2 regions of the Cupriavidus sp. FW216-B1 genome follow, and region 1 is predicted to be linked to the other one. Evidence: riboswitches for the same ligand, from Rfam matches in the RefSeq annotation. Region 1 holds a riboswitch; the other holds the start of a gene.
The links. Region 1 has a riboswitch for cobalamin ahead of AC3WXD_RS30060 (TonB-dependent receptor plug domain-containing protein). Riboswitches for the same ligand answer to the same signal wherever they lie in the genome.

Region 1 (4,470 bases):
GCCGGTCAGCGCCAGCAGGCCGCCGCAGGCGAAGGCCGCGGCCGCGCGCGGCAGGCGCAGCTCGCGCACGATGGCGCTGGCGGTGTCGGCGGTGTCGGCGCCGCCGCCGGCCAGCGCGTGCCACACCTGCGCCGCGCTCAGCGGCACGCTGCCCACCGCCAGCGACAGCACGAACACCGCCGCGCCGGCGGCGGCGAGCATCAGCCAGACGGCCAGCGCGCGGCGCATCTCAGGCCGCCGTCAACGCTGGCGCCAGCCCAGCGTGACAAAGCCGGCGCGCCCCTGCGTGTTGTAGGGATAGGCGAGCTGGTAGTTCTTGTCGAACAGGTTTTCCACGCGGGCGGCGATGAACCATTGCTTGTCGATGTTGTAGCGGGCGTTGAGGTTGACGATACCGTATCCGCCCAGCGTGCGCGAGCCGCTGTCCAGGCGCGCCGACGAAATGACCCACTCGCCGCCGAGGCGGAAGTCGCCGAACTGGCGGCCCACGTCGAAGGCGGCGTGGCGGCGCGCGCGGCGCAGCAACTGGGTGTTGTTCTGCTCGTCGAGCGGGTTCTGGAAGGTCACGCTGGCGCCCACGTCGGTGCCCAGCAGGCGCGCGCGCCACGAGGCCTCGACGCCCTGCACCTTGGCTTCGGCGACATTCTGCGCCAGGTACAGGCCATTGGGCTGCAGCGCCGAGACGATCAGGTTGTCGTAGCGGGTCTCGAACGCGGTCACGCGCAGCAGGCCGGCGCCGTCGGTGCTGTACTGCGCGCCGAGCTCGACCGAGCGGGCGCGCTCGGGCTGGATGCCGGGCTGGCCGTAGCCGGGGTAGTACAGCTCGTTGAAGGTGGGCGCGCGGAAGGCGTTGCTGGCGTTGGCGATCAGCTTGAACGCCTCGGTCAGGTTGTAGCCGTAGCCCGCGAAGTAGCTGGCCTGGCTGCCGAAGTCCGAGTAGTGGTCGTTGCGCACGTTGAGCTGCAGCTGGTGCTTGCCCAGGCGGCCGTCGTAGCCGGCGAACACCGAGGCGATATTGCGCACCGGCGTGGCGTAGGAGCTCGAATCGAGCTCCTGCTGCGCGTACTCGGCACCGAACAGCAGCGTGTGCGTGGGCGCCAGCGCGTATTCGTTCTGCCAGGTGTACTGGCGGTTGCGCGTGTTGAAGCGGCTGTCGAACAGGCCGTTCCTGGTCGTGGTGCTGCGGTCCTCGCTCTGCGCCACCTTGAAATGCGTGCTCCAGTCCCGGCCCAGCTTGCCGTTGACGAAACCCGATACGGTGTAGAGCTCGCTGTCCATCCACCAGACGTCGGTCGGCTTGCCCGAGGTACTGTCGTAGGACAGCTTGCTCTTGGAGTAATAGGCCGTGACGCCCGCGTCCCAGTCGCTGGTGAAGCGGTGCTTGACCTGGCCCGACACGCTCTTGTTGTCGTAGGGGTTGTCGTTGGGATTGGCCTTGGGCTGCTGCTGCGGGTTGACGGCGGAGAAACCGTCGGTCTTGAAGATCGAGCCGGTAAGGTTGAACGAGGTGTCGCCGACCTGGCCGCCGTAGCCCACCGTGGCCTGGCGCGTGTTGTTGCTGCCGTACTCGATCTGCGCGTTGGCCGCGGGCGGCTTGCCCGCGCCGGTCTTGGTGAAGATCTGCACCACGCCGCCGATGGCGTCCGAGCCGTACAGCGCCGACACGTTGCCGCGCACCACCTCGATGTGGTCGATCTGGTCGGGCAGGATGTTGGCCAGCTGCGCCGTGCCGCTGCTGGCCGACGACACGCGCACGCCGTCGATCAGGATCAGGGTCTGGTTGCCGTTGGCGCCGCGCATGAACAGCGTGGTGTTGGCGCCCATGCCGCCGTTGGCGGCGAATTCCACGCCGGCCTGCGAGCGCAGCAGCGTGCGCAGGTCGGGCGCCTGCGAGTTGACGATGTCCTGCTGCGTGACCACGGTGGTGTGCGGCAGCGCCTCGGTCAGCGCCTGCGCGGTGCGCGTGGCCGTCACCACCACCGGGGCCAGCGGCGTGGCGGCGGGTTGCGTGGCCGGTTGCGTGGCCGGTTGCGTGGCAGATTGCGCGGCGGGTTGTGCGACCGGTTGCGCAACGGCAGGCTGCGCGGCCGGCTGCGGCGCGGGTTCGCTGTCGGGCGCCGGCTGGGCCTGGGCCAGGCCGTGCGCGCCGGCGGCGAGCACGGCAAGCAGGCCGGCGAACAATGGCCGGCGCGCGCGCGCGGCAACGAGAACGGGAACAGACTGGCGAAGCGCCGGCGATGCCGGCCGGCGATGCCGGGAAGACGATGAACGCATGGTGCGAAGAGGGAGAGAGCAGCCTGGTCCGTTCCCCCGCGGACCGTCTGGCGACGAAGCGCGCCACGCATCCTGCGGAAGGCGGCGCACTCTCGTTCAGGCCGGTATCCGGGCTGGCGACACCAGTCCGACCGCCTTCCCGGACCTTGCGGTTCAGTGGCTGATGGGTCGGCCTTGCGATATTTCCGATCGCGGTCGCTTACCGTTGCGGGGGCAGCACAGGTTGGCCCGGCACGCGCCCTGGCGGCGGCGGCTGGCTCCCTGTTTCCCGTTGAACTGCAACCCTGTAGTGAACAGGATTGCGAGCACCTGGAACGTGCGCGAGTGTAGGCAGTTTCACCGCGAGCGTCAATGACGCCCCGCGCACCGCCCCGGGCCGCGCGAAAATGCATGGAAGCAGGCGGGAAATGCCACCGCGGCGCCCGTTGGGCGACGTTGCATGCAACTTCGGCGCGCTGGCCCGGTCACACCGGGCTGCTTTCCACGGCTGCGCGCGGAGCGCTTGGGCTAAAATCCCAGAACCCGAAACCCGGATATGACAGGCTCTATGCTCACCGAACTCGAACAACTCGCCGCCAAGATCGGGCGCGTGCTGCATCACGCCGACACCCTGGCAGCGGAGAACCAGCGCCTGCGCGAGGAGATCGAACGCCTGCAGGCCGAGGCCAGCCAGCTGCGCGGCGACCGCGAGGCGATGGCCGCCGACCGGGAGCTGCTCAATATCAAGATCGAGGAAGCGCAGTTGCGCATCCAGTCGATCCTCGACAAGCTCCCCACCGCCAGCGACGCCCGCCAGCTCGACCTGCTCGGCGACGGCGCCGCGCAGGCCGCGGACAGCGCCCTCACCAAGGCACCCGGAGAAAACGCATGAGCAACAAGCAAGTCGAAGTCAGCATCGCCGGCCAGTCCTACCGCTTCGCCATCGCGCCGGACAACGAAGCCGCGCTGCTGGAAGCGGTGGCCCTGGTAGACGACCAGATGACCCGCCTCAAGAGCGGCGTCTCCGCCAAGGGCGTGGAGCGCGTGGCGGTGATGGCGGCCATCAGCATCGCCTCGGACCTGCTCTCGCTCAAGCGCAAGCAGCAGGAAGACGGCGCGATTCCGGTGGACGCCGTGCGCGCGCGCATCCGCGAGCTCAACGAGCGCGCCGACGAGGCGCTGCGCCAGTACGCCCATGTCGGCACCGGCGCGCCCATTTCCCGCGGCTGAACGGGGCCGGGCGCGGACCGGGCAGGACCGCGCGCGGCCGGCCGCGGCGCGGTGCCCCGCACGGCACAGTTGTGACACCGCAATGACCGCGATGTGCCCGAGGTGCCGCGCGCGTCGGCAAAATGTAACGGCCCGGCACGGCGGGCTTGGTATGAAATGCCCGGCGGTGTATAGTGGAGCCAAGTCGCGCCAAGCCACATAGTCGCGACACCAAAGGTCGGGTTATCGTGCCTGACCGCCGTTTTCATCCCATCCAAGTTAGAAACGGCAAACGTCTGACAGCCTGCGGAAGCGATTGGTCCTACGGCAACAAAGTCAGACGTTTGACAGTTTCCCTGCCTGGTTCGTCAGGATCATATTCCTTGAACCGATAAGCATTTGTTGGTGCGGGACAATGCCGTGTGGGCGAGCGCGTCGCTTGATTCAAAGTTCGCAGTCGGGACTCCCTGAGTCAGTGATGTACCCAAAATGCGGCTTCCGCAGCCACTCTGAACCTCACTTGGGTTCAGGATGCCGATCCAGCGGCCGAGGCGGGGACCCCAACGAGAGAAGGCGGTGGTTTGAAACCACCGCCTTTTTTTTGCGCTCGTTTTTTTTGCGCGGCCTCTTTTTGCGCGGCCCTGGCGATGCCTGCCGGTTCCTCGCGCCTCCCCGCATTTCCTCGCGTTTTTCGCATTTTTCACGCTTCGCGCCCGCGCGGCGCACCCGGCCGCGCGAGCCGCGCACGGCTGGCGCACGGCTGCTGCGCGACTGCCGCACGATTGGCATACACGGTTTTCTTTTGGCCGGGCTTGCTGCACCATAGCGCTGTCGCCAACGCCACTCCGCCGTGAGCCAACCCGCCAATGAGCCGCACCTCGCAAGCCAATGCCGCCGACCGGGCCCGCCAGTACTGGCTGATGAAATCGGAGCCGAACGAGGCCAGCATCGACGACCTCGCCAGGCGCGGCACGCTGCCCTGGACCGGCGTGCGCAACTACCAGGCGC
Region 2 (4,470 bases), on a different contig from region 1:
CCTGTTGCCGGCGGCGGCCCACGCGCAACTCGGCGACCTGCTCAAGGGCGCCACGCAAGGCAACGGCTCGGGCGGCGGCAGCGGCGGCCTGGGAGGGCTGGCCGGCAGCCTGGGCGGCGGGGGCGGCGGCATGCCCTCGCTGCAATCGCTGAGCTCGGGCAGCACCGGCAACGTGGCCGGCGTGCTGGAGTTCTGCGTCAAGAACAACTACCTGGGCGGCGGCAGCGGCGCCGCCTCGGTCAAGGACAAGCTGCTGGGCAAGCTCGGCGGCGCGCCGGCGTCCGACCCCGGCTACAGCGAAGGCGCCAAGGGCATCCTCAGCAGCGCCGAGGGCGGCAAGCTCGACCTCAGCGGCGGCGGCCTCAAGGAGCAGATCACCAGGCAGGTCTGCGACAAGATCCTGGCACAGGGCAAGTCGCTGCTCTAGCCACCGCCGCCGCCATCGCGGCGCGCTTCAGGCCGCCAGGCGGAAGGCGGACACCGCCTGGTGCAGCGCGCCGGCCTGGTCTTCCAGCGAGGCCGCGGCCGCGCTGGCCTGCTCCACCAGCGCCGCGTTCTGCTGCGTCATCTGGTCCATCTGCGAGACCGCGCGGTTGACCTCCTCGATGCCGGTGCGCTGCTCGGCCGTGGCCGAGGCGATGCCGTCCATGATGGCGGTCACGCGGCCCACCGCGCTGACGATCTCGGCCATCGTCTGGCCGGCCTGCTCGACCAGCGCCGAGCCGCTGTCGACCTGCCCCGTCGATTCCACGATCAGGGTCTTGATCTCCTTGGCCGCGCTCGCGCTGCGCTGCGCGAGGTTGCGCACCTCGCCGGCCACCACGGCGAAGCCGCGGCCCTGCTCGCCGGCGCGCGCGGCTTCCACCGCGGCGTTGAGCGCCAGGATATTGGTCTGGAAGGCGATGCCGTCGATCACGCCGATGATGTCGTTGATCTTGCGCGAGCTGGCGGTGATGCCGCGCATCTTGTCCACCACCTCGCTCACCACGCTGCCGCCCTGCTGCGCGATCTGCGCGGCGTCGGCCACGTACTGGCTGGCCTCGGCGGCGTTGTCGGCGTTCTGGCGCACGGTGGCGGTGAGCTGCTCCATGCTGGCGGCGGTCTGTTGCAGCGAGGCGGCCTGCTGCTCGGTGCGGCCCGACAGGTCGGAGTTGCCGGCGGCGATCTGCTGCGCCGCGGCGCTGATGGAATCGGCCGCCTGCTGGATGCCCCCCACGGTGCCGGCGAGCTGGTCGCGCATATGGCCGATCGCGTACATCAGGCTGGCGCGGTCGTCCGGCGCGGTGCCGGCGCGCACGGTCAGGTCGCCGGAGGCCATGCGCAGGGCCAGCGCGGCCGCGTCGGCGGGCTCGCCGCCCACCGATTTCTGGATGCTGCGGATCACCAGCGTGGCCACGCCGGAGATCACGATGCCGAGCAGCACCAGCAGGCCGACCGACTGATACAGCGACGAGCGGAACTGGGCCTCCACGTCATCCATGTAGGTGCCCGCCACCAGATCCCAGTTCCACGGCTTGTAGCGCGCCACGTAGCCGATCTTGGGGCTGGGCTGGTCGCTGCCCGGCTTGGGCCACCAGTAGTCCAGGTGCCCGGCGCCCTCGGGCGAGGCGCCGCGCGCGGCGATCTCGACGTAGAGCGCCTTGCCCTTCGCGTCCTTGAAATCGATCATGTTCTTGCCGTTGAGCTTGGCGTTGATCGGGTGCATCACCAGCACCGAATCGGCGCCCACGATGGTGATGTAGCCATCCTTGCCGTAGCGCTGCGCGGCGATGCGGGCGGTGGCCTGGGCCTTGGCCTCGGCTTCGCTCATCTTGCCCTGGCGCGCCAGCTCCGCGTAGTCGCGCACCAGCGAGAGCGACATGTCGACCACGTTGGCCAGCTCGCCGCGGCGGTCGGCCATCTGCAGCTGCCGGGTCTGGAAGGCGTGCATCACGGTCAGCAGCAGCAGGCCGAGCCAGGCCAGCACAAGGGGAATCCACAGCTTTTTTCGCAGGGTCAGGTGGTTCATGACGAGGTTCGCGTTATCGGGACGGGCACCGGCCATGCAAAAGGCAGGCGGTGTTCCCCCGGATATCGGAGCACGCCCTGCCTTCTTTAGCGCCGCATGCGGTATTCCCGCGCGCGGTGCCGGAAACACCAAAAAGATGCCGGACGATGCCTCGCGATGACGACACGATTCATCATGTCGGCGCAATGCGCCGGCTTCGCGGCGCAGCCACGCCGGGTAAAAACTACCGCCCCGGATCACTTAAATCCCGTTACAATCCGCCTCGCACCCGCGCTGCTTTTGCAACCGGGTTGCAAAAGGATCGAAGGTGCCCCGCCCGCGTTGCGCGGTCAGGGGTTAAACGGGAAACAGGTGCGCCGCCCCGCCGCGGCAAGTCCTGTGCTGCCCCCGCAACGGTCAGCAGGTAGAAAGGTGCCACGCCGCGCCCCACAAGCAGCGGCAGCCACTGCGCGCAACCACGCGCGGGAAGGCGGCACCCCGGACGCGCCCACCCGGCAGCGCATCCCCCTGCGAGCCCGGATACCGGCCTTGCGACCCATCACAGCGGCTGCGGACGGGCACCGCGCGTGAGGCCGCCGGGCATGCGCCCGGCGCCGGCGCGCGCGCGTCCGTGGCTGGTTCGTTCATTGCCGCGGGCGGGGTCGCCCGCGGCCAACGATGGAAAGTCCATGTCCGCGCGCCACCGCCTTGCCCGCCGCCTGCTGCCCGCCTCCGGCCGGCTCCGCTTCATCCCCATCCGCCGCACGCTGGCGCGCCAGTGCGCGCTGGCCCTGTCGCTGGGCGCCTTTGCCGGTGCCGGCGCGGACGCCGCACGCGCCGCCGACGACACCGAGGCCGGCCGCCCGCCGGCGCGCCCGGCGCAGAAAGAGGCCGCGGCGCTGCCGCCGGTGGTGGTCAGCGGCGCCGCGCTGCCGCCGGGCCTGTCGCTGTCGGAACCCGCCAGCACCGGCAGCCGCCTGGGGCTGACGCCGCTCGAGACCCCGGCCAGCATCGAGGTGCTGTCCGGCGAGACCATCCGCGAGCGCGGCGACCAGCGCGTGAGCGACGCGGTGTCGCGCGCCACCGGCATCACCGCCGCCGGCGCGCCCGGCAACGGCGGCACGGCGCTTGCCGCGCGCGGCTTCTCGGGCCAGGGCTCGGTCATGCAGCTGTACGACGGCACGCGCCTGTACGTGGCGGCCGGCACCGTCACCTTCCCGTTTGATACGTGGTCGGTGGACCGCATCGAGGTGCTGCGCGGCGCGGCCTCCGTGATGTACGGCGAGGGCGCCATCGGCGGCGTGGTCAACGTGATCCCGAAAAAGCCGCTGCGCGGCCCCATCACCAACGAGCTGCAGCTCACCGGCGGCACGCAGCGCACCGCGCGCGCGGCCTTCGACAGCGGCGGCGCGGTCAACGAGAACCTGTCCTACCGCTTCAACGTCAACTACGGCCGCTCCGCCGGCTGGGTGGACCGCGGCGAATCGCGCGACGTGGACGTGTCCGCCGCGGTGCGGCTCGACGTCTCGCCGGCATTCAACCTCACGCTGTCCTACGACGACGGCGACCAGCACCCGATGCGCTACCTGGGCACGCCGCTGGTCAACGGCAGCCTGGATACCGCGCTGCGCACGAAGAACTACAACGTGGGCGACAGCACCATCACCTACCGCGACCGCTGGACCCGGCTGGCCGCCGAATGGCAGCCCAACGAGCGCGTGGCCGTGCGCAACCAGTTCTATTACCTCACCAGCCAGCGCCACTGGCGCGACTCGGAGTCCTACACCTACCTGCCCGCCACCGGGCAGGTGCGCCGCACCGACTACCTGGAGATCCTGCACGACCAGGAGCAGATCGGCGACCGCGCCGACCTGAAGGTCGACGGCCAGCTGTTCGGCCTGGCCAACACGGTCACGGCGGGCTTCGACGTCAACCGCATCAACTTCACCCACAGCAACAACTCGCCCTATGGCGGCGCCTCCACCGTCGGCGCGTACCAGTTCGACCCGGGCCAGTTCTTCAGCCCGCCGGGCGTGGTCACTTCGCCGCGCTACCGCACCCACACCACCCAGGCCGCCCTGTTCGGCGAGGACCGCCTCAAGCTCACGCGGCAATGGTCGGTGATCGGCGGCGTGCGCTTCGACCATGCCCAGCTCGAGCGCGGCAACCTGCTGACCGGCGACGACTGGACCCGCACCTTCAACAACGCCACCTGGCGCGCGGGCACGGTCTACGAGTTCACGCCATCGCTGTCGGTCTACGCGCAGTACGCCACCGCCACCGATCCGCTCGGCGCGCTGATCACCACCTCGGACGCGCAGAAGGACTTCCGGCTCGCCACCGGCCGGCAGATCGAGGCCGGCGTCAAGCAGGCGTTCTGGAACAGGCGCGGCGAATGGACCTTCGCCGCCTACCAGATCGTCAAGAAGAACCTGCTCACGCGCGACGCCAGCAACCCGGCGCTGTCGGTGCAGGTGGGCGAG

Region 2: another riboswitch for cobalamin. It lies ahead of AC3WXD_RS05240 (TonB-dependent receptor); the one in region 1 lies ahead of AC3WXD_RS30060 (TonB-dependent receptor plug domain-containing protein).

The regions. Positions count from the first base shown of each region.
Region 1 covers NZ_JBYTEL010000023.1:80,196-84,665, forward strand. Annotated here, with positions in the region: gene AC3WXD_RS30055 (FecCD family ABC transporter permease) at 1-228, opposite strand, end outside; gene AC3WXD_RS30060 (TonB-dependent receptor plug domain-containing protein) at 241-2,160, opposite strand; cobalamin riboswitch at 2,357-2,603, opposite strand; gene AC3WXD_RS30065 (hypothetical protein) at 2,822-3,145, shown strand; gene AC3WXD_RS30070 (cell division protein ZapA) at 3,142-3,483, shown strand; RNA gene ssrS (6S RNA) at 3,813-4,024, shown strand; gene AC3WXD_RS30080 (EVE domain-containing protein) at 4,329-4,470, shown strand, end outside.
Region 2 covers NZ_JBYTEL010000001.1:1,207,335-1,211,804, forward strand. Annotated here, with positions in the region: gene AC3WXD_RS05230 (DUF2501 domain-containing protein) at 1-427, shown strand, start outside; gene AC3WXD_RS05235 (methyl-accepting chemotaxis protein) at 455-2,008, opposite strand; cobalamin riboswitch at 2,297-2,554, shown strand; gene AC3WXD_RS05240 (TonB-dependent receptor) at 2,677-4,470, shown strand, end outside.